2 regions of the Paenibacillus sp. WLX1005 genome follow, and region 1 is predicted to be linked to the other one. Evidence: a T-box and tRNA genes for the amino acid it is inferred to sense, from the RefSeq annotation. Region 1 holds a T-box; the other holds one or more tRNA genes.
The links. A T-box is a leader RNA that pairs with one kind of tRNA and senses whether it is charged. The one in region 1 lies ahead of trpS (tryptophan--tRNA ligase), so its partner is inferred to be a tRNA-Trp.

Region 1 (15,370 bases):
CGTAAGCCATGTGCGAATTCCATTTGAACAAAATGGTGAAACCGTGCAGTTGTCCGCTGGACAGGCTGCCAACAAAATGAACGATACAAACCGAGAAGTACGTGAAGACATGTTCCACAAATGGGAAGAAGCATGGACTGGAGTAGAAGATTTCTGTGCCGATACGCTCAACCATCTAGGTGGATTCCGTCTGAAATTGTATGATAATCGTGGCTGGAACAGTGTACTCAAGGAGCCGCTGCATATAAACCGTATGTCTCAGCAAACGCTGGATACGATGTGGGATGTTATTGTCAAAAATAAGCCTGTCTTCGTATCGTATCTGGAACGGAAGGCTCAAGTGCTAGGCGTCGAGAGATTGAGCTGGAATGACGTGGATGCGCCAATCGGTAATGTGGATAGTCAAGTTAGCTATGACGATGCCGCCGATCTGATCGTAGAGCAGTTCCGCAAGTTTAATCCCGATATGGCAGACTTTGCGGTCAAAGCATTTGACCAGCGCTGGATTGAAGCGGAAGATCGTGCTGGTAAGCGTCCGGGTGGCTTCTGTACATCGCTGCCGCAAAGTAAGGAAACCCGTATTTTCATGACCTATAGCGGTACAGCATCCAATGTATCAACGCTAGCACACGAACTCGGTCATGGGTATCATCAGCATGTGATGAACGAGCTGCCTGCGTTCAGTCAACAATATGCGATGAATGTAGCGGAAACGGCGTCTACATTTGCGGAAATGATTGTTGCCGATTCACTGGTCAAAGGTGCAGCTAACGATGAAGAAAAGCTGTCTCTGCTAGAAGATAAAATTCAACGCAGCATTGCTTTTTATATGAATATTCATGCGCGCTTCTTGTTTGAAACACGCTTTTACGAGCAGCGTCGTTCCGGTATGGTAGGTAGCGAGCAGCTGAATGAATTGATGGAAGAGGCGCAGCGTGAAGCGTTCTGCGATACGTTGTCTTCGTATCATCCACATTTCTGGGCATCCAAGCTGCACTTTTACAAAACGGGCGTGCCATTTTATAACTTCCCGTATACATTTGGCTATCTGTTCAGCACCGGTATCTATGCGCTGGCTCAACAAGAAGGTGCAGGCTTTGCTGCTCGTTATGATGCGCTGCTGCGTGATACTGGTCGGATGACAGTCGAAGATCTGGCACAGAAACATCTTGGTGTCGATCTGACACAACCAGAATTTTGGCAGCAAGCAGTCGACGCGAGTATCGCCGATGTGAATCTATTCCTGGAAATGACTGCTGACCGGGTACAACAATAATTTGTTCCAATACGCATGATGTAGTTGGTAAAAAGAATGTCATTCCTGCTGCATGAATACACAGTAAAAGATCCAATTCATGCAACACATGATGTAAAGAAGGCTTTGTCTTTTCATAGACAAAGCCTTTCTTTTTTTATTACCGACTCTTAATTTTTGCATAAATGCGCAAGTTATAAAGTGACAAATTTAACTCAGTTGCTGTCGTAAAACACAGCAGAAAACAGTATAATAACAGTGAAAAATGTCGAATAATAGTTATAAAGACCTATTTATTGATGATGTGCTTGCCACTACTCCATAATCACCATATAATGAGTCCGAAGTCCTGAATTTACATGATTGACAGAGAAAGGAAGGGGAACAAATGCCTAAAAATGATTTGTTTTCATTATCCAGACAAGTAGACATTGTGTTCAAAGAACTGGAAAATGAATTGGCGCATCTGGATTCTGGTACAGTATTCGTACAGATCCGCAACAACACGATTGGTAAGTTTGGTATCAAGCATAACCCGATCAGTGGTAGAAACGGAGAATGGAGCGGTCCAGAAGATGGATTGACGGCAATGCAGATCAAATCGTTCCGCCAAATGGCAATTGAATCGCTAAAATTCAAAAACCACTGGACACACGGAGAGATCAGTTACGAATTCGCTGTATCCAAAGGATTAATCATGGTCGACACTGTGATCGAATCTAACTACAACATGGCGAACCACATGATTCGTTATCCAAGAGCTACATACAACGAGGCAAATGCAGAATTGTCGTAATTAGCCAGTATGTACACCGTCGATCTAACGATTGGTGAGAAGCAAGTAGTAGGGATTTAGCTGTGGTAGCAAGGCAATACGTAGCAAGAGGTAGAGTGTAGAAAAGTAGATTGAAATAAGAGTGAAAGCAGAACGAAACTAGAACCAATTTGAAACAAAACTAGATATAACAAGCAATAAACACAAACTATATGAGCAAAAATCATAAGCAGCACTTATTCAGAAGGAACGTAGTTATCAAGCAATTGTTACGCATCTATTCGCAAAGTAGTAACAACAGAATCAAGCGGTACACTAGAACGTATCATACGGATGTACAACCAATATCATAACTAGCACTAAACGCAATACCGCCATTGAACCGGAACAGGCATCATGATTCCTGCCATTATATTATTTTATATTCCTATTCGGCTCGATTGAGCCACATACCCGGTGTGCTGGGATGGAACAATGGATAGCACGATCATATCAAACAAAAGCGACTCCTTATGGAGTCGCTTTTTGTGTGTAGATGGATTCAGCTAGGTCGCACAACGCAATATCGAAGCTATGCAGCAGCCTTGATCCGAGGCAGCAACACAATCGTTTGCTCCGTTACAGCTATGTTTCTGTTACAGCAGTATTTCTATTACAGTTGTGTATATTTCTCAATAACATCCAGCTGTAGATTCAATTCCACCGGTTGCCCGGGATGCAATTCGATCAGACCGGTAAAGTCGCGTGGATGTGTCGAATTCGGTGCGTCCGGCAGACTTGTATACGGCTCGATACATAAGAACTGGTCGCTTTCGCCCTTGGTGTACAATACCCAGTATTTAAAATGATCCGGATCAGCAGAATAGCGCAGCCCGTAACCATCATCGCGTTTCAATTCGGCACTCACTGGACGTTTATCACCAATGCGCAGCAGATTGTCCCAATTGCGATGTTGCATATTCATGCCGGTATTCAGTTCGTCCCATTCCTCCAGCGGCACGACTTCGCCAGTCGGAATCTGCTCTTCATCCTGCAAGAGCTGATTGCTCACCGGGATTTTCAGCGTCCAACGCTCCGGTTCGCCATCTAACAGGAACCAGGTATGTAGACCGAATCCGAACGGAGCGGAGTTTTGCCCCAGGTTGGTAATTTTGAGGCGTTGCATTAGAGAAGTTCCTTGCAATTGCAACGTCATTTCCAGCTTGAGCGGGGTAGGGTATTGCCGAATCCAGTTGGGATCATCAGCCGTTAACAACTCGGTAACGATCTGGCAACCGTCTTCGCTCTCATCAATATCAGCAACTCGCCATGACTGGGTACGATGCAATCCGTGAATATGATTATCGTTAGCTGTATTTTGATCAAACTGATACTCCACACCGTCGAATTCAAAATGTCCACGGCGAATACGTCCCGGCGGCATCAGCATAGGCATACCGAAGTGGTATGGCTTTTGCAAATAAAAATCAAGTTCGCTTTCTTCAGGACGGCGCAAAATCTCGCGGTTTTCCTGTACATCGCGCAGTCCGATTACATTGTTGCCAAGCTTAGGCAGCAGCGTGACTTCGAGCTGTTTGCTTTTGAGAATATAGGTTTCATATTGGTTCCAGGTTCCTTTGCTAACTGTCATTGCGCGGCTCCTTCCTCATCTTGCAGAACAAATAAAGTGCAAATATAGTATCATTATCATACCAGATTTTTTGGGCAAAAAGCGATTTGACATTTGACGATTTGCCAATTATGATGAGTTTCAAAGAACACGCAGCACCAACGCGTATTTTTGTAAATATCGGAAAACGATGATAGAGAAGAGTAGGCAGAAGAATGCTTCTACAGAAAGCCGGTGGGTGATGGAAACCGGTGAAGATGGTTTGCCGAATGGACTCTGGAGTGCCAGGTTGAAGCGGAGATTGCACAGCGATCGTCCTCAGTATGCCGGCCGGCAGCCCGCCGTTAACGTGGCATAAAGGCCGGATCAGAACCGCTGGGTTCAGTTATGAACGGGACAGCTTCACGTTTGGCGTTTGGACGCTGTTATGTGCTTGCGATTGTAAGATGCAAGCATGCGCACAGACTGCTGCGATGTATATACGACGCACAGTTTGCTGTCTGTTTGAGTATTCTTTTCCGGTAAATAAGGGTGGCACCACGGTCACACGTCCCTTGCAGGATGTGGGCCTTTTTTGCGTTCGCCCATATCCGATGATGGTGCAGGCGGATCAATGGGTAAGCCATTCGAACGCGCTGTACATAACAATAGCACGAAGGTTATACATGTCAGCTGAACACTCCTGATATGTAGAATACACACAGCTGTATACGTAGTAAGCCAACGACAAGGGAGGAAATAAGCATGAAAACTGTACTATCCGGCATTCAGCCAAGCGGTCTGTTGACGATCGGTAACTACATTGGAGCCATCCAGAACTTTGTTCAACTGCAACATGAATACAACTGTTACTTTATGGTTGTCGATCTGCATGCGATCACAGTAGCTCAAGAACCAGCAGCACTGCGCGAAGCATCCGAATCGGTTGCTGCGCTGTATCTTGCCGCAGGTTTGGATCCGTCCAAATCGAATATTTTTATGCAATCGCATGTGCCGCAGCACGCGGAACTGGGATGGATTATGACAACGCTCGCTTCGATGGGCGAGCTGGAACGTATGACTCAGTTCAAAGACAAATCCGCAGGTAAAGAAAATATTGGTACCGGTCTATTTGTATATCCGGCACTGATGGCAGCGGATATTCTGCTGTATAATGCGGATCTAGTACCGGTTGGCGATGATCAGAAGCAGCATTTGGAGCTGACACGCGATCTGGCTGCGCGCTTTAATCACCGCTTTGGTGAGTATTTCACCATTCCAGATCCGTACATTCCCGAAGTGGGCGCACGCATCATGTCACTGGATGACGCTAAGAAAAAGATGAGCAAAAGCAGCCCGAACGCAGGCAGTTATATCGCCGTGCTAGACCCGCCAGATGTCATTCGCAAAAAGTTCAGCCGCGCGACAACGGATTCTGGACGCGAAGTGCAATATGATCCGATCAACAAACCGGAAGTGAGTAATCTGATGACGATTTATTCGCAATTTTCGGGCTTGAGTCTGGCGCAGGTAGCTGACAAATTCGAAGGTCAAATGTACGGAGGATTCAAAAAGGAATTGGGCGAAGTGGTTGTTGCTGGTCTGGAACCGTTGCAGCAGCGCTACAAAGAAATTCGTGAATCCGGCGAGGTACGCGACATTCTCCGCCAGGGCGCACAACATGCACAAGCCTCAGCGGAGAAAATATTGACTGGCGTCAAAGAGAAAATGGGCTTTTTGCCTGTATCGCGATAAGCGGTTGTATGCTCTGCTGGGCAATGCAGCGCTGCAAGAACATACGGATCATGCGTATCGGTCAGGCAGGGTGATTCCCGCTACGGCGTTGTTGTTTGGCTTTGATGACAAAGCCCCAGCCAATATTGCCAATAGCAACGACACCAAGCAAAATGGCGAGCCAGGCAGAGTACGAAATAGCAACAGCACAGAATAACAACAGAATAATGGAAGAAAAGGCAAACCAGGCGGAAAGAATCTTGCTCATAGCGATGACAGCCTCCTGAAATAAATAAGATGGATGAGAGCGGGTGTTGGTTCGATTTACCCAAATGGGGTGAATCGGAACACACCTGCTTTTTACATGATACAGTCTCGACAGCATATAATATACATCCCGAAGCAGAAGTCATGTAAGCGTATTACAAGACTTCTGTTTTCTATTTTGCCGTAGTTTGAGAAGATGGTCAAGCCAAACGAAAGCCAGAATGACTATATACAAATGTCGGGAATACGTTATAATAACGATGTTATAATGATAATGATTCTCACTATTAATTGGAAGAAAGCGGCGGTATGCTTTGAGTAGATTACACAAACAACTGAAAACAGGCATCTGGTTTGCCTGTGCTGTAGCCGGGCTATTGCTGTCCGTCTTTTTTGCCATTTCGTATGGAGCGAAGGAATTGACGCTGTCGGCTGTATGGTCGGCGGTTTTTCATTATAACCCGGCGGCTACGGCGGATCAGATTATTTATAATCTGCGTTTGCCACGCGTCATCGGGGCAGTCATTGTCGGTATGGCATTTGCTGTTGCCGGTGCAGTCATGCAGGGGGTCACGCGTAATCCGATGGCGGATACTGGCGTGCTCGGTATCAATGCCGGTTCGTCGTTGGTGGTGGCGTTGAGCTTTGCCTTTTTGCCGACATTATCGTATTCGTCGCTCATGCTGATGTCCTTTGTCGGAGCGGCGCTGGCGACGGTATTGATCGTTGCATTGGGCGCATCGACACCGGGCGGGCTGAACTCGATGAAGTTGACAGTAGCCGGAGCTGTGATTGCGGCAATGCTGCATTCACTTAGTACGGGCATTGCTATCTATTATGATCTCAGTCAGGATCTGGCATTCTGGTATGCAGGGGGCGTCGGCGGGATTAGCTGGGATCAACTGAAGCTGTTAGTGCCAATCATTGTACTAACGACGATCTGGGCGATCACGCTGGGCAGACCGATTACCTTTCTGGCACTTGGTGAGGAGTCGGCGGTTAATCTAGGTGTACGGGTACGATGGATCAAAGTGCTGGCACTGATTGCTGTCGTGATTCTGGCAGGGGTATCGGTATCGGCAGCAGGCGCGATCAGCTTTGTCGGGCTAGTGATCCCGCATATTGCACGCCGCTTGATCGGTGTTGATTATCGGTTGATCATTCCGTTTTCCGCATTGCTGGGTGCGATGTTGCTCGTCTGGGCGGACTTTGCATCACGGATGGTACAGCCGCCGCGTGAATTTGCGATTGGAGCGATGGTCGCAATGGTCGGTGTTCCATTCTTCCTTTATCTGGCGCGCCGGGAAGGGAGGGGACTGTGATGGATCTACATAGCGTACAGATGAAAAGAGCTCGGCGCGCATGGCTCGTTAGTCTGCTGCTCATCGTTGTGTCGTTGCTAGTTGTACTCGTCAGTCTCAATACTGGCACAATCCGCTTGTCTCCGCTGCGCGTACTGTCCACATTATTTGGCTCAGGTAGCAGGCAAGAGCAACTGATTTTGTTTGATTATCGGCTGCCGCGTATTCTCATTACGATGCTAGCGGGAAGTGGCATTGGGATTGCTGGAGCGATTTTGCAGGGAACGTCGCGTAATTCGCTCGCTGATCCGGGTATTCTTGGTATTCATGCCGGAGCCGGGTTGGGCTTGATTGTGTATGTGTCTTTTTTCCGTACATTGGAAGGTTCGTCCTCAATCTGGATACCGATCTTCACCTTTGTCGGTGGTACGCTCACAGCATTGCTCATCTTCACCCTTGCCTATGACCGCAGACGCGGATTGTTGCCCATTAGGCTTATACTGGTTGGCATTGCAGTAGCGGCGGGTATCAGTGCACTGACACTGCTGTTATCGCTTCGGTTGAACGAAGACACGTACAGCTTTACCGCGACTTGGCTGGCGGGCAGTGTATGGGCGCGCGATTGGATTCATGTGTGGACGCTATTGCCGTGGATCGTGCTGATTGTACCGTGGGTATATTATCGTTCATCCCGACTTGATTTGTTCGCGCTTGGAGATGAACTCGCACTAGGCGTGGGCGGTCATGTCAGTCGCAGCCGGATCGAAATGCTGCTGCTGGCGGTGGCTCTGTCGTGTGCGAGTGTAGCGATGGTCGGTTCTATTGGCTTTATCGGATTAGTCGCGCCGCATATTGCGCGTCGTCTGACCAGTGCGCAGCACAAATATTTTCTGCCTGCTGCCGGATTGATCGGACTGGTCATTTTGCTAACAGCGGATACGATTGGACGCTCGATTTTCCAACCGAATGCTGTTCCTGCTGGTGTCGTCGTATCGGCGATTGGGGGACCGTATTTTCTGTATTTGCTGTTCCGAAGTAAATTTTGAACAGAGATTATGTTTTGAAATGTAAACAGGCAATACAACTATAAATAAGTATCCATTTGGAGGAGTAAGAGACATGTTGAAAAAGGTACATCTATTTATCGTATTGGGGCTGCTGATTGCTCTGCTGGCAGCATGCGGTCAGAGCGCAAGCACGACCGAAAGCAGCGCTACTGGTGAAGCATCATCCAAAGTTAAAACCGAGAATGGCACTATTACACATACAGCCGACGCACGCGTTGCATCGCTGTCCATTCATGTCACCAATGATTTGTTGGCATTGGGCATTCAGCCTGTCGGTTCGGTCATTGGCGGCGATATTAAAGACTTCCTGCCACATGTAGCGGATCAATTACAAGGTACTACCAAACTAGGCAAAGCCGATGATCCTGATATGGAGGCATTGCTGGCGTTGAATCCGGATGTAATCTACGTCGACGAATCCATTTCCGGCACAGACCTTTCCAAATTCGAGAAAATCGCACCAACCATATCCATCAACATGGACGAAGGCACATGGCAGGATCACCTAAAACAAATCGCCGGGCATATCGGACTGACTGACAAAGCCGACGCATTTATTAAAGAATACACACAAAAAGCCGATGAAGTCAGCACCCTGATCCATAGCAAACTGGGCGACAACGCCAAAGTCATGGCAATCCGCGCTACCGCCAAAGAACTGCGCGTGATGAGCACCGCTCGCCCACTTGGTCCAATTATGTACACCGACCTGAAACTACAAGCACCAGACATGGTCAAACAAATCTCTACCGACGAACCATTCGCCGTCGTCTCCAAAGAAGTACTGCCCGACTACAACGCCGACGCGATCTTCGTCATCATCAGCAAAGGCAACGAAGCGCAGGCAACCTTTGACGAACTAGAGAAAAACCCAGTCTGGCAAAACCTAAAAGCCGTCAAAGAAAAACACGTCTACATGCTCGACGGTCAAAAATGGCTAGACTACTCATCCCTAGGTCACCGCATGGCACTAGACGACGCCGAAAAACTATTTTCCAACTAACGACAAACGTAAATAACGAAATAAAGAAATAAACGAAATTTAGTAACTCCAACCGCTAAAAGTAACACGTAAGAAAAACGTACAACAATCATCACCACTCGCTGCATGACACACCAACCCATGCAGCCCACCACCCAACCATATTGTTTACGCTCTTTCACACGCTACAACACCAAGTTCCAACTAAACAAAAAAGTAAACAACAAACCCAAAACACCAAATGTAAAAAACACCAAAAGCCCTGATCCGGTCCCAGCACTCCAGCTGCCAAACCAATCAGGGCTTTTTTTGAAAATGATAGAGATACATAACGTTTACTAATCATAATGTACCCATACACGACTAAGCCAATAAACCAACAAACTAGTCACCCAATAAACAAATCAACCAATTAAAATAGTAAACCAGCAAACCAGTAAACCAACAAAATAGTGAACCAGTAAACTAATAGATAATACACATAAAAATTGAATCCAAAACAGTAATCCCGTTTCTACTCCACAGCAATGTTCATGTTCTAATTTCTACTTCCCCTACCAAGTGAAAGCTGAAAATGAGGCGGGCGCAGATAACGAAGGGAAGGAAATAAGGGATAGGGACGACTTTGGAGGGGCGGGAATCTTCATTCCTTCCTAATCCAAAAGATTCCCGCGGCTCCACCGGAGTCCCGTTCCCTTATTCCTTCCCGAAGTGCATGATGCATTCCCGCCAAATCATTTCAACTCCACATCATCCAACATGCACACTCAACCGCTCATTCATCTTATCCGGGCTCAACCAGCCCACATACGAATCCAGCGTATGAAACTCCTTATCCATCACCACAACCGCGACAAACGGATACTGGCGACGATGGCGATAGCGCACATCCGCCCAGCGTACAATATACCCGCCAGCCGTCTGCTCCACCTCAGAAATCGTATACGAGGAAAAGTACAGCAGCGCTTGAATATCCCGATGCTGACGGGACGCTTCAATCGCTGGATGCTGCATCGATGCCACAGCGTCAATCCAGATCAGTTTATTCGGGCTATACCAGCCGACTCGGTAGCTGCCGTCTTGTTTGGCATGCACAACATGCCAGCGGCGCAGCGAAATGGTCGGAATGAGCACATAATGTCCATCCGGCTCCGGTGAGCGTCCGTCTTCAATATCCATGCGCTCTACCTTGCGGGTCAAATACCAGTGTGTCGTCGTCCGCCATACATAATAGACAGCGATGGTCGAATACAACGTAATAAATAGCGGTGCAGGCGGAACCAATCCGGTTACCCACAGCAGCAGCGCCGCAATATGCGTCCCAAAAATAAACGGGTCAAAAATATTAATAATATTCCACGAAATCCACGTTTCGCTAAATGGTCGCACCGCCTGTGTACCGTAGGTGTTAAACAAATCGGTAAACACATGCAGGACAACCGCAATCGCAGTCCACAATACAATGTGCCAGAAGCCTTCATGATGTAGCAGCAGCGAAGTGCCTCCGCCGATCAGCGCAATCCAAAATGCCATAAATGGCAAGGAATGCGTAATGCCGCGATGATTGCGTACATAAGTGGCATTGTCTTTTAAACGTAATATAGTATCAAAATCCGGCGCTTGCGAACCGATGATCGTTGCGACCATAACTGCAATCGCCAGACCGGGGTCGGAAGCGACAACAGGGTCTACATAAGCAAGTCCGGCAAGTCCAAACCCCATGGCAAAATGGGTGGCAGTATCCATTGAATATTCTCTCCTTAGTCATTCGGCGTCTCATCTCGTATGCAATTCCAATTTTGCAATGACGCAGTAGCTTTGCTTCATTTCGCCTGTAGTTTACCATAACCAGTTAGCAAAAACGTGAAACTGAGATTAAAATACGCATCCTTCAACAAATTGTCATAATCGCCGCCATCTCTTGGCAAAGGCAAAGACAATTGCATGGGAGTATGATAAAGTGGATAAGGCGATTTGTACGGATGTATCGGGATTCACCCTGCATCTTCCTATGGAAATAGGGAGTGGAAGAGGTGAGCCTTTTTTATGAACAGCCCTATGTTGTAATCATCGGTTGCATGCAACCTAATGTTAAGGAGGAAGAAGTTCACTTGGATAAACAACCGGGCTATTCTACACTACCGGATTCTAGCTTACATGAAGCTCCGGCTCCAGGCGAGCAAGGAGCAAGCTGGCGTGACTTTATCGCGCTTACCAAACCGGGGATTTTGCGCTCCAATCTGATTGCTACCTTTGGCGGCTTCTGGCTCGCTTCGGGCTGGCATATTCAGTTTGGACATTTGTTATGGACATTACTTGGAACGATGCTGGTAATGGCATCATCGTGCGTATTTAACAATTACTGGGATCGCGAACTGGATATGAAAATGACGCGTACTCGTGACCGTGTGCTGGCAACTGGTCGCCTATCTCCTACTATTGTATTGTGGTATGCGATTGGACTCGGCATCGTTGGCTTATCCGTACTGGCAATATTCGCAGGGCTGTTGGCAGCGGCACTTGGCGCGCTGGGCATGTTTGTCTATATCGTCATCTATACGCTATGGCTGAAACGAAGCTCCACTTGGAGTACATCGATCGGCGGTATATCAGGCGCGATGCCACCAGTGATCGGATACGTAGCGGTGTCGCAACAAATAGATATAGGCGCATGGTTATTGTTTGCGATGCTGTTTCTGTGGCAACCGCCGCATTTCTGGGCGTTGGGCATTCGTCGGGTGGAAGAATATCGTGCTGCGGGCTTTCCACTTTTGCCCGTTGTCAAAGGCATTACTCGTACCCAGTATCAGATGCTACCGTATATTGCACTGCTGATTCCAGTGCCGATTCTAATGTATGTGTACGGCTATACTGGTTGGATCTATATGGTGACTTCATTGGTGCTGTCTGTGACATGGCTGGTGATGGCAATCGCTGGTTTCCAAAAGCAGAACAAGGATCAATGGGCAAAAAGAGCATTTATCTTTTCGATTAACTATTTGACGATAAGCTTTATTTTGATGATGATCGACACGGTGCATCGCTGAGAATGATGTCAGTCTGCGACGAATACGAATAACAAAACTTTAAAAAGGCGGTGCAGGGTAGATAATATATTCGTCTAACCCTGCCTTTTCCAGTTGTGCTGCGACATACTCATCCGGCGTGCCTTCTACACCGGCATACCCGCGACGGGTATACATATGCGTTGCATCTGGAAAGGCATCGCTGAGCACGCCGCGAATTTTGCGACCGGACGAATCGTTATCCAGAAACAGATACACTTCGTCCTGTCCGACCTGCTTGCGTAGCTTTTCCAGCTTTTGCGAGTTTAGCGTGCCAAAGGTGCATAGAATCTGCACTTCTGGTTGTAGGACACGGCGCAATTTACTACGGTCGTTTTTGCCTTCTACGATAATATGAATCAGGGCAATCACCTCTGTCTAAGATTGGAAAGGAATGAACACCTCGTATTCGATGATGTTGTAAGCGGCAAGGCGACTACTGACACCATAAGCATATTTCGGTTATACTATAGACTAGCCAAAAAGCTAGCTACTGAATACCATCATGGACAAAAAATAGATCGTACAGACACCATAGGAAAATGCATATTGGAGGTTATACAGATGGATTGGCAAGTATGGAGCGAATTTTTTAAACAGAATTGGCTGATCATTCTGGTAGCTCTAATTATATTATTTCTCGTGATCAATCTGGTCAAAACAGTGATCAAATGGCTGATCGTGATCATTATCGTCGCAGCGGTCTGTATTTACAGCGGCATCTCGCTGGATCAGATTCGCGATACCGTTACCAATGTAACGGATCAAACGGTCGGTGCATTGCGCGATCAGGCACTCGACGTGATGAAAAATGAAGCTAAGGATGCACGCTTTATTCAAAATGGAGATGGCACGTACACCGTGAAATCGGACAATATCGAGTTTACCGGTGAACCGGGTGCAGGCAAAGTCAGCATGACCTTCCGCGGTGTGCCGCTTGGCGAATGGGACGTGAACAGTACGATTCAATCGGTCATTACGCAGGCAAAGCAAAATACGGCGGCAAGTAAATGAAGAATGGAAGCATCCAGAGTGTTCGTTCATGTGATCATCGAATGACAGAGCATACTGGCAAGCGGTATACAGACCGTCATGCTAGAGGAGGACGTAGATGGAAGTAAAGGATATTGCAGCGTGGTTTGACAGCAGCTTTGTTTCCTGTCTGCTGTATGTCATCGTATTGATCTCGGTGTTGCAAGGCGTCCGCAGCGGGGCAAGTCGCTCGGCAGGGCGTCTATTTTCGTGGGCAGGACGCACGCTGCTAACGGTACTGGCGCTGCTGCTGGCGGCGCCGTTTGCGCTGTTCGTTTCCCCGTATGTGCAGTCATGGGCAGAGCAGGTGTCCAATTCCGTGCCGGACGGCAATTTGCAATGGTGGTGGGAAATGTATTACTCCGCCATTTACCTGATCTCGGAATTCTCGCTGTTACGGTTTGCCGTGTTGTTTATGTTGAGTTATGTCATAGCGAATATCACCTTTTCGTTGTTGGCGGTATTGCTTATTCCAGAACGTCTGCGACGTGGACCCGTTCCGACGGAAGGGCGGCGTTCAGGCTGGCTGAGCCGAATACTTGGCGGTCTGGTCGGATTGCTAAATGGTGTGCTACGCGGTGCGATTGTGATCGTAATTCTATTTATCGCGGTCAGTCTGTATCCCAACAACAAATGGTCGTCGTATGTAGAAGCATCGTCATTATACAATGGTACGGTCAAATCAGTTGTACAGCCGCTGACCGGCTCCTTTGTCAAAAATACGCTACCTGTGTTCACCAGTGCGGTGGAGCAGGAATTGACTGGCATTTTCCAGCGTAAATATGATGTAGTGGATCGCAGCATTCCAGATAATATTGAACAGGCAGCTGCCGAGATTGTCGGTACTACGACCGATACCGAGACGAAAGCCAAACTGCTATATGACTGGGTCGGCTCGCGCGTCAGCTACGACTATGGCAAAGTTGCCGATTATGAGCAGCGCGGCGTCTGGCATGAACAAACACCGGAAGATACATTTGAAACGAAGCTCGGTGTATGTATCGACTATGCTCGTTTGTATGCGGTCATGGCTCGTTCGCAAGGAATTGATGTGCGTGTCGTTACCGGGCTTGGATATAACGGTCAAGGCGGATATGGTCCGCATGCGTGGAATCAGGTGTATGTGCCGAGTTCTGGTCAATGGATTCCACTTGATCCAACGTGGGCATCCGCAGGCAACTGGTTCAATCCACCGAAGTTTGCTGAGACACATGTAGAGCAAAGTGTATTGTAACCATGTCATATCACATCATATGAACGCAAAATTTCTCAACATGGTAATCCATGTGCTAATATAAAGTTTGTTGCATATTCGTGCAGCGCAAGCTGCTGTCGTTCAAGATCAAGAAACACGCAAAACTAAGATTCAAGCAGGCATCATAAAGCAATGCCGCAAGAGAAGGGAAAAGATCCAGCCAATGAAAAAATCGGGTATTGATGAGTCGTCCAAACGCGAACTCAGAAATCAGCGCCAATTCTCTATCCGTCTGAATGTGTTCTTTTTTGCCACGTTTATCGTATTTACCATTCTCATTGTACGACTGGCGATTTTGCAATTTGTGGAAGGACCGAATCTGCGTGAGCAGGAAGCCAGTATCTCCACGAAAAGTACGCCAATCCCGCCGATCCGGGGTAACATTCTGGATGCCAGCGGTACACAGCGAATCGCTTACTCTACTTCGTCCCAATCGCTCTACTTTACCTTGTCCAAAAATTACTCGCTGGAGAAAAATAAAGACGAGTTGTACAGCATTGTTGCCAAGTTGAAGCAAGTATTCAACAAATATGGCGATCCCAACGAGAAGATGACGGCTCAGCAGATCATTGATGCGATGGATATTACCTATAAGAAAAACTACGGCTACACCCCGCGTCGGATCAAAAAAGATCTAACCAACGAGGAGATCGCTCATTTTCTAGAGCACAAAGATGAATTTCCGGGAATTGAAGTCGTGGAAGAAAGTGTTCGTCACTACGATACAGATCGTGTAGCCGTGCAGACGGTTGGCTATCTGCGTCAATTTAGCGGCGTTAGCACTACGATGGATCACTATATTAACAAATCGCGCATCACTGATGCGGATGAGAAATATCTGTCTACTGAGTATGTAGGTGTCGACGGTATTGAGTATGCGTATCAAGACGCTCTGCGCGGTAAAAACGGTCTGAAAACGACTCCGGTCAACTCGCTGAATATCGCAACCGGACGTACCGAACTGACTGCTCCGCAAAAAGGTGACAACGTCTGGCTGACGATCGACAAAAATGTCCAGCTAGCAGCGCAAAAAGCGATTACGGATCAAT
Region 2 (15,370 bases), 2.1 Mb from region 1:
CAAGCGATGCATCTTCATCATTTCTATTGTGGGCCCTTAGCTCAGTTGGTTAGAGCGCACCTCTGATAAGGGTGTGGGGTCGGTGGTTCGAGTCCACCAGGGCCCACCATTTTTTATTTCATACTGTATATGGGGCCATAGCTCAGCTGGGAGAGCGCCTGCCTTGCAAGCAGGAGGTCAGCGGTTCGATCCCGCTTGGCTCCACCAATATTATTTTGACAAGTTGATCCTTGAAAACTGGATACCGAAACGAAACATCGCGTTTTAGAAGACTGTTCTTACTGAACACTGTGTAAACAGGATCGGTAACGAAGAGTAAGATAGGTTCTTCTTTTGATAAGAAGACCACCAACTAGGTTAAGCTAGTAAGAGCACACGGTGGATGCCTAGGCGCTAGGAGCCGACGAAGGACGTGGCGAACAACGATAAGGCCTCGGGGAGCTGTAAGCAAGCTTTGATCCGGGGATGTCCGAATGGGGAAACCTCACTGGATTCATCTCCAGTGACTCACATCTGAATACATAGGATGTGTAGAGGCAGACGAGGGGAACTGAAACATCTAAGTACCCTCAGGAAGAGAAAACAAGAGTGATTCCGTCAGTAGCGGCGAGCGAACGCGGAACAGCCTAAACCAAGAAGCTTGCTTCTTGGGGTTGTGGGACGTCTCTTTGGAGTGACAAAGGAATATGGTAGATGAAGAGGTCTGGAACGGCCCGCCGTAGAAGGTGAAAGCCCTGTAGTTGAAAGTATATTCCCTCCGAGACGGATCCCGAGTAGTGCGGGGCACGTGAAACCCCGTATGAATCTGCCAGGACCATCTGGTAAGGCTAAATACTCCCTAGCGACCGATAGTGAAGCAGTACCGTGAGGGAAAGGTGAAAAGGACCCCGGAAGGGGAGTGAAATAGAACCTGAAACCGTGTGCTTACAAGAAGTCAGAGCCCGATCTATGGGTGATGGCGTGCCTTTTGTAGAATGAACCGGCGAGTTACGTTCCCGTGCAAGGTTAAGGTGAGAAGCCGGAGCCGCAGCGAAAGCGAGTCTGAATAGGGCGACTGTAGTACGTGGACGTAGACCCGAAACCGGGTGATCTACCCCTGTCCAGGATGAAGGTACGGTAACACGTACTGGAGGTCCGAACCCACGCACGTTGAAAAGTGCGGGGATGAGGTGGGGGTAGCGGAGAAATTCCAATCGAACCCGGAGATAGCTGGTTCTCCCCGAAATAGCTTTAGGGCTAGCCTCGGAAGGTGAGTCGCGGAGGTAGAGCACTGATTGGATGCGGGGCCCGCAAGGGTTACCAAGTTCAGTCAAACTCCGAATGCCGCAGACTTTATTCCGGGAGTCAGACAGTGGGTGCTAAGGTCCATTGTCGAAAGGGAAACAGCCCAGACCATCAGCTAAGGTCCCGAAGTGTGTGTTAAGTGGGAAAGGATGTGGAGTTGCCCAGACAACCAGGATGTTGGCTTAGAAGCAGCCACCATTGAAAGAGTGCGTAATAGCTCACTGGTCGAGTGACTCTGCGCCGAAAATGTAACGGGGCTAAACACACCACCGAAGCTATGGCTTGATACATCTGTATCAGGGGTAGGGGAGCGTTGAATGAGGATTGAAGGTGTACCGCAAGGAGCGCTGGACATCATTCAAGTGAGAATGCCGGTATGAGTAACGAAAAGATCAGTGAGAATCTGATCCGCCGAAAACCTAAGGGTTCCTGAGGAAGGCTCGTCCTCTCAGGGTAAGTCGGGACCTAAGGCGAGGCCGAAAGGCGTAGTCGACGGACAACAGGTTGAAATTCCTGTACCACCGAAAGCCGCTATGAGCAACGGGGTGACGCAGGAGGGTAGTGACGCAGGCTGATGGATGCCTGTCTAAGCAGTGAGACTGGTGTGTAGGTAAATCCGCACACTCTAAGGTCAAGCTGTGATGGGGAGCGAAACTTACAGTAGCGAAGGTCATGATCTCACACTGCCAAGAAAAGCCTCTAGCCAGGAAGCAGGTGCCCGTACCGCAAACCGACACAGGTAGGTGAGAAGAGAATTCTAAGGCGCGCGGAAGAACTCTCGTTAAGGAACTCGGCAAAATGACCCCGTAACTTCGGGAGAAGGGGTGCCCCGGTAGTGTGAATAGCACGAGGGGGCCGCAGTGAAAAGGCCCAAGCGACTGTTTAGCAAAAACACAGGTCTGTGCGAAGCCGCAAGGCGAAGTATACGGGCTGACGCCTGCCCGGTGCTGGAAGGTTAAGGGGAGTGGTTAGTCTTCGGGCGAAGCTATGAACCGAAGCCCCAGTAAACGGCGGCCGTAACTATAACGGTCCTAAGGTAGCGAAATTCCTTGTCAGGTAAATTCTGACCCGCACGAATGGCGTAACGATTTGGGCGCTGTCTCAACGAGAGATCCGGTGAAATTTTAATACCTGTGAAGATGCAGGTTACCCGCGACAAGACGGAAAGACCCCATGGAGCTTTACTGCAGCTTGATATTGAACTGGGGTGCGATTTGTACAGGATAGGTGGGAGCCTTGGAAGAGGGAGCGCAAGCTTCCTTGGAGGCGCCGTTGGGATACCACCCTGATCGCATCTGAGTTCTAACCTAGTACCGTGATCCGGTACGGGGACCGTGTCAGGTGGGCAGTTTGACTGGGGCGGTCGCCTCCTAAAATGTAACGGAGGCGCCCTAAGGTTCCCTCAGAATGGTTGGAAATCATTCGAAGAGTGCAAAGGCAAAAGGGAGCTTGACTGCGAGACCTACAAGTCGAGCAGGGACGAAAGTCGGGCTTAGTGATCCGGTGGTACCGCATGGAAGGGCCATCGCTCAACGGATAAAAGCTACCCTGGGGATAACAGGCTTATCTCCCCCAAGAGTCCACATCGACGGGGAGGTTTGGCACCTCGATGTCGGCTCATCGCATCCTGGGGCTGAAGTAGGTCCCAAGGGTTGGGCTGTTCGCCCATTAAAGCGGTACGCGAGCTGGGTTCAGAACGTCGTGAGACAGTTCGGTCCCTATCTGTCGTGGGCGTAGGAAATTTGAGAGGAGCTGTCCTTAGTACGAGAGGACCGGGATGGACGCACCGCTGGTGTACCAGTTGTTCCGCCAGGAGCATCGCTGGGTAGCTACGTGCGGACGGGATAAGCGCTGAAAGCATCTAAGCGTGAAGCCCCCCTCAAGATGAGATTTCCCAAGTAGTAAGACCCCTTGAAGACGACGAGGTTGATAGGTTGGGGGTGGAAGTGCAGCAATGCATGGAGCTGACCAATACTAATCGGTCGAGGGCTTATCCAAGATTCTAAACACGCGATGGATCGTTTCGGATTCAGTTTTCAGGTGATCAACACATCTGCACGTTTGGTGATGATGGCGGAGGGGTTCCACACGTACCCATCCCGAACACGACCGTTAAGCCCTCCAGCGCCGATGGTACTTGGACCGCAGGGTCCTGGGAGAGTAGGACGTTGCCAAGCGAAATAGCAAGACTAGCCACTTCTAGGGAGTGGCGACTATTCCCTGATAGCTCAGTTGGTAGAGCACTCGACTGTTAATCGAGTTGTCACAGGTTCGAGTCCTGTTCGGGGAGCCATATGGAGAGGTGTCCGAGTTGGCCGAAGGAGCACGATTGGAAATCGTGTAGGCGTCACAAGCGTCTCGAGGGTTCGAATCCCTCTCTCTCCGCCATATGTTTTCTCTATTAATTATAAGGCCCGTTGGTCAAGGGGTTAAGACACCTCCCTTTCACGGAGGTAACAGGGGTTCGAATCCCCTACGGGTCATATCTTTACTTCAATACTCATAGTATTGATTGTACATAGAAGTTGATAGGTTTGACATTAACTTGAAAATGATGATACAATCAATCTTGTGTCCTATGGAGACTTAGCTCAGCTGGGAGAGCATCTGCCTTACAAGCAGAGGGTCGGGGGTTCGATCCCCTCAGTCTCCACCATCTAGAATTTCTTATCAACGACGCGGGGTGGAGCAGTCCGGTAGCTCGTCGGGCTCATAACCCGAAGGTCACAGGTTCAAATCCTGTCCCCGCAATGATGGAACCGTGGTGTAGGGGTTAACATGCCTGCCTGTCACGCAGGAGATCGCGGGTTCAAATCCCGTCGGTTCCGCCATTTTTATCTTGTATCTTCTCGGCTACTGGATTGAATGTAAGTAGAGAGTCGACACTGTACCATGCATCATTAAGGCTCGGTAGCTCAGTCGGTAGAGCAGAGGACTGAAAATCCTCGTGTCGGCGGTTCGATTCCGTCCCGAGCCACCATTTTTATTTACACTTGCCGGTGTAGCTCAGTTGGTAGAGCAACTGACTTGTAATCAGTAGGTCGGGGGTTCAAATCCTCTCGCCGGCACCATTTTTTCTTTCTTTTCTTACTATGGAGGCTTAGCGAAGTGGCCAAACGCAGCAGACTGTAAATCTGTTCTCTCTGAGTTCGGTGGTTCGAATCCATCAGCCTCCACCAGTTTTATAGGGGCATAGTTTAAAGGTAGAACAGCGGTCTCCAAAACCGTTAGTGTGGGTTCAATTCCTGCTGCCCCTGCCATATTATATTTTATTCACTTTTCATACTTTGGCGGTCGTGGCGAAGGGGTTAACGCATCGGACTGTGACTCCGACATTCGCGGGTTCAATTCCCGTCGATCGCCCTTTTATAGGGGATTAGCCAAGCGGTAAGGCAACGGACTTTGACTCCGTCACGCACAGGTTCGAATCCTGTATCCCCTGCCATTACTTCATTGAGCGGACGTGGCTCAGCGGTAGAGCATCGCCTTGCCAAGGCGAGGGTCGCGGGTTCGATTCCCGTCGTCCGCTCCATTTCAATTTTATATGGCGCCATAGCCAAGTGGTAAGGCACAGCTCTGCAAAAGCTTTATCCCCAGTTCGAATCTGGGTGGCGCCTCCAGTATTTTATTAAGCGCCCTTAGCTCAGCTGGATAGAGCGTTTGACTACGAATCAAAAGGCCAGGAGTTCGAATCTCTTAGGGCGCGTATCTTTTTAAATTATAAGCTCATTAGTTCATGAAGAAGTTCATGTGCTAATGAGCTTTTTTTGTTGTATTGTATTATTTTTTATTTTATATTGCATTGAAGCAGAATTGCTTTATTAACGTTCATTTTCCTATATACTCCCCGTCTAAGGTCTAGGTCAAAATACCATCCCCGGTCCATTTTGCAATGCTATCATTTTCTTTAGAATGTAGTTATAAGGCAATTGAGTATTAAGGGAGGTGAGTACAGTGAATATTAATCGGAAAAGTGTTGCAGCTGTCGGACTGATTGTCATTGGGGCATTGATTGTATTCGGAAAATTCGTTCCTGTTTTACATAGTCTGATGGGGCATTTGATCGGACTGCTCTTCCCAGTTGCATTGATTGCACTTGGTTATTATGCGCTTCAAAGTGGACGTAAAGTTCTTGGCTTCGTACTAGCAATCATCGGAGCATGTATTCTTTTCTCCAAACTTTCTTTCTTAATCGGACCAATTATTGGTATTGCTCTTGTTGTCGGTGGTGTCTATATGCTCAAGAATCGTCATCAAACGTACTAATTGCGTTCGAACGTTGAATGATGAAGTGGAATTACTAACCCGTGCACTACAGTAAGGGAGGGAGCATTTACCCATGAACATGTTCAAACGTATACGGGATATCACCGTAGCGACTTTAAATGAAAAGCTGGAACAAAGTCAGGATCCGGTTCGATTGATTGATCAGTTTTTGCTGGATACTCGTCAGGAGATTGCGGAGGCAGAGCAGCTGCATAACAGCATTTCGCATCACACACGTCAACTGAATCATCATGTGGAAAAAGCATCTGCAATGCGCCAGAAACGTGAAGAACAAGCGATGTTGGCTCTGAAAGCGGAAGAGGAAGAATTGGCACGTATGGCTTTGCAGGAAAAGGTTATGTATGAAGAAAAGGAAAACCAGTATCATGATTTGCTGGATAAAAATAAAGAAGCGCTCAACGAGATCGAGTATCAGTTGAATACGCTGAAATCGGAATATCAGATTGTGTATAGCAAACGTGAATATTATCATGCTCGCATGGAAACACTTCGTTTACAGCAGCAGATGAATCGACGTTTTGGCAATGGAGGCGGCAACATGCCTTCCTTTAATCGACTGGAAGATCGCATCTCTGATTGGGAGCTTGAAGCCAAAGCGGTACGTGATGTACGTCAGATGGACAGTTATCCATCCGGTGGTTCTGATCCCGCCAGTGCGATTGCACTTGATGCCGAGCTTGAGCGTCTGAGACGCAAGCTTGATCAGCAGCGGAAGGAGGGCTGAATATGCGACCGAAGTTGTACCGGTCGAGCAATGACCGGATGTTATCCGGATTGACGGGCGGATTGGGGCATTATTTTCAGATCAACCCGACGCTACTGCGGATACTGCTTATTCTGAGTATCCCATTCACGGGTGGAACTACGATCTTGATCTATCTGATTGCGATCTTCATCGTACCAAAAGAACCGCCTATGTATCGTCCGTTCGATTTTGGTCCGGATGCACATGATCCTCGTTTTGAACAGGATCGTTATGGTGGTGAACGTCATACGTATGGCGGGTATTGGGGAACTTCCCAGAATGCCTATGAGCCAGATAAGTATGCTGAGCCGCATAAAAGCAATACGCGTTATTTTGGCCAAAATCGCCCACCTTACGAACAGCCGGAGCCAGTCAATAAAGCAACCGCTGACTTGGACTCTATGATGAAAAATATCGAAACAAAAGCACTGCGCAAGGAAGTTGAAGAGCTTCGCAAAAAAATTGCTCAATACGAGAAGGGAGAACAATAACATGGGAGTATTTAAAAGATTGAAAGATATGACAAAGGCATCGGTAAATGAAATGCTGGATAAGGTGGAAGATCCGATTGTGATGCTGAACCAGTATCTGCGCGATATGGAAGCTGAGATTCATCAATCCGAGGTGACGGTAGCAAAACAAATGGCGAACGAGCGCCGTATGAAGCAGCGTTTGGAAGAAGCAGGTCGCATGGCAGCACAACGTGAAAGCCAAGCAACCGCAGCACTGAAAAGTGGGCAGGAAGAAGTGGCACGTCGTCTGCTGGAAGAAAAATTGTACTTTGATCAGAAGTATGTAGAATATGGCGATATGCATGCACAGGCGAAAGAGCAAGTAGCTGGTCTGATGACTCAATTGCATGAAATGAAAGACGAATTCTACAAAATGCGTAATAAACGCAATGAGCTGGTATCCCGTGCTCAAATGGCGAAAGCGAAAAAACAAATGGCGAAAGTTAGCTCCGGTGACTCTTTGAACCGTGGTAGCGCATCGCTTGGATTTAGCCGTATGGAAGAAAAAATTATGCAAATGGAAGCGGAAGCTGATGTACTGCGTGTTCCTTACAACAGCTCCGGCTATAACACTCCATATATCAATGCTGAGCAGGCTGAAAAGCAACTCAAAGTAGATGAGCAGCTGAATCTGCTGAAAAGCAAACTGGCAGGTCCATCCACACCTAAAACAATCGAATCTAGCGCACGACCTGCTGACGAATCTACGCATTGATTAGTCTCATAACATCGAATCTAATAAAAAGTATTGATGAAGACAATGATTGATATGCGTAAATTGAAGATATATTCTAGTCAGCAATATTGATTCCAATAAGTGTATACGTACCAAGTGATTACAAAGAAATATTTCGTAATACACGTAGATAATTGGAATGTTGATATGAGTTCAAGATACGTTCGTAATATGATATAGTTAGATAGGTTAAGCCATACAGCGTGTGTCTGATGCATGCAGTATGGCTTTTCCACTACATGCCTGGGATGGGCGGTAAAGGAGGGGTGACATGAACAGAAAAAGAGATGCAGCTGCGGTAGTGTTAATCGGGCTGGGAATGCTGATTTTGCTAGGACCGTTTTTTGGCTTTTTTACGATTGTCGCTCTTCTTTTGCTGCTGATCGGCGTACTTGGATTACGCAAAGGTAAAATGAAGCAGGGGTATATTTGTTTGTCGATTGGCACAGGGCTGTTGCTGTTGGATCATTTGGCATTAGTTCTAGGTATTGTGTTGATCTCGCTGGGATGGTTTTATTTCCGAGCGAACAAGGCGCACCGTGGGCAGAAGCATCATGCGAAGCAGAATTTTATCAATACGTCGCAGCATAATCGTGATCCATGGTTGATGCAAAGCAGTAGTTCGTGGCATGCCATTGGCGATATTGATTATGATTTGTCGCTGGCAATGGCTGAAGATGCGGAGACGGTGTTGTATTTTCAGGGGATTATTGGTGATCTTGATTTTACGATTCCAGAGGAGTATGGTGTGGAGATTGAAGCACATGTGCTGTTTGGGCAGATTGGGTTTGATCCGGATCGTCGGTCTGGCGTAGAGCGCAGACAGGGAGTATTGAACCGGGTGCAGTGGACATCAGCGAATTATGGCAGCAGTGTGCAGCGGGTGAAGTTGGTTGTATTTTATGTGGCAGGTGACTTGAATATTCGGTTGTCGGCATAATTAGTCTGTAGTTGTAGTTGTAGTTGTAGTTGTAGTTGTAGTTGTAGTTGTAGTTGTAGTTGTAGTTGTAGTTGTAGTTGTAGTTGTAGTTGTAGTTGTAGTTGTGTTTTGCTATAACTCGTTGGGATAGAGAGTAATGAGAGCGGATTTGTTTTCTATAATAATAGGTGGAAATGTATAGGGCTGTTTGAGTGAGATGAATGAGTTGGTTGTGATTGGATTTTGTAGAGTATGGAACAGGTGGGACGGGTGGATATTGGGAGGAGATGTTAGGATTTCTCGATTGCATCTGTCTTTTGAGTAGGAACGAATGAAGTGTGGATTGTCAGAGAAGGCTTATTTGTAACGGTGTATAGTTAATGTGCATAATGTACATTTCATATTCATGTTGGATTGTTACTGTATGTTTTATGTGGGTATACGGTTAATGGGAAGGCTATGACGAGATGCAGTTAAGCCGATGTCGGGACGGAGGGATACATAGATGACGAAACGGAAATCTGCTGACATGATTGTTCGCAGTATGAGTGAAGGGGTGCTGTTGGCAGTCCTTTTGTTGATTGTAGTGATGTATGTGCTATATACGTCCGGGCATCTCGATCTGGAGGATTCTTGGGAAGCGTGGCTGCGCACAGGCATTGCGCTATGTATTCCGGTGATGGTGATTGGGGCATTGTTTGGACTGTATCATTCACTGCGGCTCAAGATGCGGATTGATAAGCTGCGGGAGACACTGCTTATGTGGGAAAAGGGAAGCTGGTCGCAGACAGCACCAGAATGGGGCAGTGATGAGTGGACGCGGCTTGGCGAGCAAATGGATCGCATCGGTAAAAAGTGGGGCGATCAGATCTCCAGTTTGCAGCGGTTATCTACTAACAATGCACAGCTTGCCGAACAGGCGCGGGTCTCGGCGATTATTGAAGAACGGCAACGGCTGGCACGCGAATTGCACGATGCGGTATCGCAGCAGTTATTTGCGATTTCGATGACGGCGACTGCGGTGGGGCGTACATTTGACAAAGACCCAGATCGGGCGAAGCGGCAAGTGCAGTTGATCGAAGAGATGTCGTCAGTGGCGCAGTCGGAGATGCGGGCGTTGTTACTCCATTTAAGACCGGTCTATTTGGAAGGAAAACGATTATATCAGGGCATTAGCGAGCTAGTGCTTGAGTTACAAACGAAGATTCCGATGGATATTGTGCTGGATATGGATGAAGACCTTCGGCTTGTCAAAGGGGTGGAGAATCATCTATTCCGTATTGTACAGGAAGCGCTATCCAACACGCTTCGTCATGCTAAGGCGAACCGGATGGAGATTCGTATTTTGCAAAAGGTAGACGCTGTACGAGTGACGTTGCGCGATGATGGTGTAGGCTTTGATCTGGATGAAACGAAGCAGACGTCATACGGATTGTCCACAATGCGAGAGCGCGTGAACGAAGTTGGCGGTACGATTCAGTATATTACGGCACCGGGGAAAGGGACGCGGATTGAGATCGTTGTGCCGATCGTGACATTACACACAGAAGAAAGCGGGTGGGCATAATAAGATGGATAACAGTGAATTGATCAAGGTGCTGCTGGTCGATGATCATGAGATGGTGCGTATTGGTCTAGCGGCGGTGCTCGATACAGAGGATGGGATTGAGGTCGTTGGCGAGGCAAGTAATGGGAATGACGGAATCCGATTAGCGCAGGAGTATCATCCAGACGTTGTGCTGATGGATCTGGTGATGGATGGAATGGATGGGATCGAAGCGACACGTAAGGTGCTGGAAATTAATCCGAACTGTAAAGTGATCGTGCTGACCAGCTATTTGGATGACGAGAAAATGTATCCGGTCATTGAAGCAGGTGCATTTAGTTATTTGCTCAAAACATCTCGTGCAAGCGAAATTGCCGATGCGATACGTGCAGCGGTACGCGGTCAATCGGTATTAGAGTCGCAAGTTGCTTCCAAAATGATGAGCCGTTTTCGCGAACCAGCCGAGCGTGCATTGCATGAACAACTGACTGAGCGGGAGATGGATGTACTGCGTTTACTGGCACAAGGGAAATCCAATCAGGATATTGCGGATGATCTGATCATCGGGATTAAAACAGTTAAATTTCATGTGACCAATCTGCTCGCTAAGCTGGGTGTAGAGGATCGGACGCAGGCGGCGATTTATGCGTACAAAAATGGTCTGGCGGAATGATAGAATGGGTAGTTTGCTGTAAAAGCCCTATGGCTCATCCGTATTGGTAGCGAAATGAGAAGTATATCATTTTGTGATTACTTAACTGACCAACCTAAAACGCCTATCTGATATACATGAATAGAAAACCGGCACTTCGCAGTTGCCGGTTTTTTGGTACATTGGTATGCTGATTGCGTAAGCCAGCTTTTTGATTACGTAAGCGATATCAATTTTAGCTTTACAAGGTATAAGTACTTTTGATAGGTGGTCAGATGGTATGGAATCGGGTAATTATGGTAAAATACGATTGATCAAAATGGCATCATGAGCACTATCTCACCAGCGTGATTTTTGTCCAGTACAGCAGCACCTTGTTCACTCTGCGGTAAAACAAAAATTTACATAGAAAGTGGAGGAGCCATGACGGATAATCAAACTTTGGAATCATTGCAGGCGCCTAGCGCAGTATTTTTCATTTTCGGAGCTACCGGTGATCTGGCGAGTCGTAAACTATTTCCGGCGATCTACAGTTTGTATCGTGAAGGCAAGCTGGCAGAGGATTTTGCAGTCATTGGGGTCGCACGTCGTCCACGTACGAATGAGGAGTTCCGTGTGAATGTGCGGGATTCGATTGATGAATTTTGTCGATATAAAGTGCGGCAGGATGAAGATTGGGATACATTTGCGCAGCATTTTGAATATAAATCATTGGATATTAACAATGTAGACGGATTCCGCGAATTGAATGAGCAGACCGAAGCATTGGAACAGAAATATAGCATTCCGGGGAATCGACTGTTCTTCCTTGCATTGGCACCGGAATTGTTTGGTAGTGTGTCGACCAATCTGCGGGATGGCGGCATGCTGGATGCGGATGGCTGGAATCGGCTGGTCATTGAGAAGCCCTTTGGTTATGATCTAGAATCGGCACGCAAGCTGAATGGCGAGATTACGGAAGTGTTTAAAGAAGATGAGATTTTCCGGATTGATCATTATCTCGGCAAAGAGATGGTGCAGAATATTGAAGTGATTCGCTTCGGCAATGCCTTTTTCGAGCCGCTTTGGAACAATCAGCATATTGCGAATGTGCAGATTACTCTGAGTGAAACGGTGGGCGTAGAAGAGCGTGGTGGGTATTACGACCATTCCGGTGCGCTGCGCGATATGGGGCAAAATCATATGCTGCAAATGCTGGCAATGATCGCGATGGAGCCGCCAAGTCGTCTGCTGGCGGAAGACATTCATGATGAAAAGGTGAAAGTGCTGCGTTCGCTGCGTCCCTACTTAAATCCAGAGGATGTAGATCAAAATGTAGTACGTGCGCAATATACAGCTGGTCAGTCCAAAGGTAAAGAGCTACCGGGTTATCGGGAAGAAGATAAAGTTGATCCGAATTCGACAACGGAGACGTATTTTGCCGCGCGTCTGTTCGTGGACAGCTTCCGCTGGGCGGGTGTGCCTTTTTACATTCGTACTGGTAAACGTCTGCCGGTCAAAACGACAGAGATTATTGTTGAGTTCAAGCGTACGCCAACCAATGTGTATCTCGGTCAGCGTCATAATCTGGAACCGAATCTACTCGTGATCCGGGTCAATCCGATGGAAGGCATTTATGTGAAGATCAATGCCAAAAAGCCGGGCTCCGATTCTGAGATTCAGCCGCTGGCGATGGAGTTCTGCCAAAGCTGTATGATCGGTATCAATTCGCCGGAAGCATATGAGCGATTGCTGGAAGACGCAGCACAGGGCGATTCGACGTACTTTACCCGCTGGGATGAAGTAGCAGCGGCATGGAGCTTTATCGATCATATCGACAATGCGTGGAAACAGCACCCGGAAGATGTGAAAAATTATCCTGCCGGTTCATGGGGACCTGTAGAAACGCATCAACTGCTGGAGCAGGATGGCTTCCATTGGTGGCCAGTCAACGGTCAGGACGAAGATGATGTGATCTGGACGGCGAACAGTCGGTAAAAGAGGATAGACACTGCCCGCCGCATCACGTACAATAAATACAGCGATTTTTAACGATAAAACACTCTTGTGATTGCCATTCATAAGAGTGTTTTTGCTGTGGATATGGTACAATGAGAGCAGTCTATTTAAGCGATGAAGGGAACATGAACATGAGTAAAACGATAGATACACAATTGCAGCGTGAAGTCGATAAACGCAGAACGTTTGCAATTATTTCTCACCCGGATGCGGGGAAAACAACACTGACGGAAAAGCTGCTGCTATTCGGGGGCGCAATCCGTCTTGCAGGTACGGTCAAAGCGCGTAAAGCAAGCAAACACGCGACCAGTGACTGGATGGAAATTGAGAAGCAGCGCGGAATCTCGGTTACGTCTTCCGTGATGCAGTTTGACTATAATGGACACCGGATCAACATTCTGGATACTCCGGGTCACCAAGATTTCAGTGAAGATACGTATCGTACGTTGACTGCTGCCGATGCGGCTGTCATGCTGATCGACGTCGCAAAAGGTGTCGAGGCACAGACGATCAAATTATTCAAAGTCTGTGCACAACGTGGTATTCCGATCTTTACCTTTATTAACAAACTTGACCGTGAAGGTCAAAGTCCGTTCGACCTGATGGAAGAATTGGAGCAAGTGCTCGGTATTCGTTCGGTTCCAATGAACTGGCCAATCGGTATGGGACGTGAGCTATGTGGCGTATACGACCGGATGAAAACGCAGGTTGAGCTGTTCCAAGGCGATGACCATTCCACGATTGAAGTACGCAAGGTGGAAGACTACCGCGATCCACTGATCAAGGAAATGGCAGGCGAGTTTCTGTATGAGCAGCTGAGTCAGGATATTGAGCTGCTGGACGTAGCGGGCGATCCATTTGACTATGAAAAAGTGATGCGCGGCGAATTGACGCCAATCTTCTTCGGTAGTGCGATCAATAACTTTGGATTGCAGACGTTCTTGGAGAACTTCTTGGAGCTGGCACCGAAGCCGGAACCACGTCGCAGCACCGAAGGCATGATCGAACCAACGAACGAGAAATTCAGCGGATATGTATTCAAAATCCAAGCCAATATGAACCCCGCTCACCGCGACCGTATCGCATTCCTGCGTATCGTGTCTGGTAAGTTTGAGCGCGGCATGAGCGTGAAGCACGTACGTGTTGGCAAAGACATTAAGCTGGCGCAGCCGCAGCAGTTTTTGGCGCAGGATCGGGATATTGTCGAAGATGCGTATCCGGGCGATATTATCGGTTTGTTCGATCCGGGTATTTTCCGCATTGGAGATTCTCTGAGTCAGGGCGGGGGCATCGTCTTTGATGAACTGCCAACGTTCTCACCGGAAATCTTCGCCAAAGTTACAGCGAAAAACGCATTGAAATACAAGCAGTACCAAAAAGGTCTGGATCAATTGACCGAGGAAGGTACGATTCAAGTATTCAACGCAGTCAGCTTCGACGATATCATTCTTGGTGTTGTCGGTCAGCTGCAATTTGAAGTATTCGAATATCGCATGAAAAATGAGTACGGCGTAGATGTGCAATTGCAGCGTATGCCGTTCCAATTTGCTCGCTGGATCGTAGCGGACAATCTCGATCCGTCCAAATTCCGCATCAACTCGACGCTGGTGAAGGACAAAAAAGGCAACTATGTTGTTCTGTTCGAAAACGAGTATGCGATGAGAACGGCAATGGAGAAAAATCCAGATGCCCAATTCTTGCAAACGGCACCGTAAAGTATAGACAGTCTGTACAACAGACAGATGTAGAACGAGCTAAATGTGTCTGTTATGAATAGTACTTTCTGTAAAGCCAAGCAGTGTACTTTACGCATAAAAAGTATTGGTTTGGCAAATAGGTTATACAGCATACAATCGCAGATTGTCTGGCAGCATGCAGCAGTGCACTGGCCTGCCGGGCGATCTGCTTTTTATTTGAGAATAATGGTAGAAATGGTGGAGGTACAATATGGGCAGAAAGCAATATGCCGTCATCGGAATCGGACGCTTCGGTTCCAGTATTGCCAAAACGCTGAGCGAAATGGGCTTTGACGTGCTGGCAATCGATTCAGATGAACATCGCGTACAAGAAGTATCAGCGATTGTCACACAGGCAGTAGTCGCAGACTCTACAGATGAAGAAGCACTGCGTGCGATTGGACTACGCAACTTTGACGTTGTCGTTGTGGCGATCGGGGAGGATATCCAGTCGAGCATTCTGACGACCCTGATCCTCAAGGAAATGGAAATCCCGACGATTCTCGTCAAAGCGCAAAACGATCTGCATGCCAAAGTGGTGCAGCGGATCGGTGCGGACAAAGTCATTTTCCCAGAACGCGATATGGGGGTGCGGGTTGCGCATCATCTGACCTCGCCGAACGTGCTGGATTATATCGAACTGTCCGACGATTACAGCATCGTAGAGATGCTCGCATCCGAAGGCATGGTCGGTCAGAACCTGATCGAACTGAATATCCGCGCTCGCTACAGCTGCAACGTAATGGCGATCAAACGCAACAATCATATGAATATTGCACCGGCACCACAGGAACGTCTCGAACAAGACGATATCCTCGTCATCGTCGGACAAAAACATGATCTGATCAAAATGGAAATGGATATGGAGAGCTAAATGGAGATACTATCGACTCAAAATGCCCGTGTAAAAGAATGGGCGCAACTGCTGGAAAAGAAGCACCGCGACAAGCAGGAG

Region 2: it encodes a tRNA-Trp, which carries the amino acid that the T-box ahead of trpS (tryptophan--tRNA ligase) is inferred to sense. The anticodon was not compared.

Annotation. Positions count from the first base shown of each region.
Region 1 covers NZ_CP176756.1:4,448,863-4,464,232, reverse strand. Annotated here, with positions in the region: gene ACE3MZ_RS19075 (M3 family oligoendopeptidase) at 1-1,276, shown strand, start outside; gene ACE3MZ_RS19070 (O-methyltransferase) at 1,644-2,051, shown strand; gene ACE3MZ_RS19065 (aldose 1-epimerase) at 2,683-3,660, opposite strand; T-box leader at 3,821-4,197, shown strand; gene trpS (tryptophan--tRNA ligase) at 4,384-5,373, shown strand; gene ACE3MZ_RS19055 (hypothetical protein) at 5,435-5,620, opposite strand; gene ACE3MZ_RS19050 (FecCD family ABC transporter permease) at 5,934-6,941, shown strand; gene ACE3MZ_RS19045 (FecCD family ABC transporter permease) at 6,941-7,966, shown strand; gene ACE3MZ_RS19040 (ABC transporter substrate-binding protein) at 8,040-8,990, shown strand; gene ACE3MZ_RS19035 (metal-dependent hydrolase) at 9,720-10,715, opposite strand; gene cyoE (heme o synthase) at 11,081-12,016, shown strand; gene ACE3MZ_RS19025 (toprim domain-containing protein) at 12,056-12,397, opposite strand; gene ACE3MZ_RS19020 (ATPase) at 12,599-13,048, shown strand; gene ACE3MZ_RS19015 (transglutaminase-like domain-containing protein) at 13,146-14,300, shown strand; gene ACE3MZ_RS19010 (peptidoglycan D,D-transpeptidase FtsI family protein) at 14,485-15,370, shown strand, end outside.
Region 2 covers NZ_CP176756.1:965,703-981,072, forward strand. Annotated here, with positions in the region: rRNA gene rrf (5S ribosomal RNA) at 1-5, shown strand, start outside; tRNA gene ACE3MZ_RS04195 (tRNA-Ile) at 31-109, shown strand; tRNA gene ACE3MZ_RS04200 (tRNA-Ala) at 132-207, shown strand; rRNA gene ACE3MZ_RS04205 (23S ribosomal RNA) at 356-3,282, shown strand; rRNA gene rrf (5S ribosomal RNA) at 3,345-3,461, shown strand; tRNA gene ACE3MZ_RS04215 (tRNA-Asn) at 3,502-3,577, shown strand; tRNA gene ACE3MZ_RS04220 (tRNA-Ser) at 3,581-3,672, shown strand; tRNA gene ACE3MZ_RS04225 (tRNA-Glu) at 3,696-3,767, shown strand; tRNA gene ACE3MZ_RS04230 (tRNA-Val) at 3,865-3,940, shown strand; tRNA gene ACE3MZ_RS04235 (tRNA-Met) at 3,962-4,035, shown strand; tRNA gene ACE3MZ_RS04240 (tRNA-Asp) at 4,040-4,115, shown strand; tRNA gene ACE3MZ_RS04245 (tRNA-Phe) at 4,189-4,264, shown strand; tRNA gene ACE3MZ_RS04250 (tRNA-Thr) at 4,280-4,355, shown strand; tRNA gene ACE3MZ_RS04255 (tRNA-Tyr) at 4,379-4,463, shown strand; tRNA gene ACE3MZ_RS04260 (tRNA-Trp) at 4,471-4,544, shown strand; tRNA gene ACE3MZ_RS04265 (tRNA-His) at 4,575-4,647, shown strand; tRNA gene ACE3MZ_RS04270 (tRNA-Gln) at 4,655-4,729, shown strand; tRNA gene ACE3MZ_RS04275 (tRNA-Gly) at 4,742-4,816, shown strand; tRNA gene ACE3MZ_RS04280 (tRNA-Cys) at 4,831-4,904, shown strand; tRNA gene ACE3MZ_RS04285 (tRNA-Arg) at 4,917-4,990, shown strand; gene ACE3MZ_RS04290 (hypothetical protein) at 5,239-5,550, shown strand; gene ACE3MZ_RS04295 (PspA/IM30 family protein) at 5,624-6,295, shown strand; gene ACE3MZ_RS04300 (PspC domain-containing protein) at 6,298-6,807, shown strand; gene ACE3MZ_RS04305 (PspA/IM30 family protein) at 6,809-7,543, shown strand; gene liaF (cell wall-active antibiotics response protein LiaF) at 7,836-8,504, shown strand; gene ACE3MZ_RS04315 (sensor histidine kinase) at 8,989-10,050, shown strand; gene ACE3MZ_RS04320 (response regulator transcription factor) at 10,055-10,702, shown strand; gene zwf (glucose-6-phosphate dehydrogenase) at 11,105-12,658, shown strand; gene ACE3MZ_RS04330 (peptide chain release factor 3) at 12,811-14,394, shown strand; gene ACE3MZ_RS04335 (potassium channel family protein) at 14,627-15,289, shown strand; gene ACE3MZ_RS04340 (TrmH family RNA methyltransferase) at 15,290-15,370, shown strand, end outside.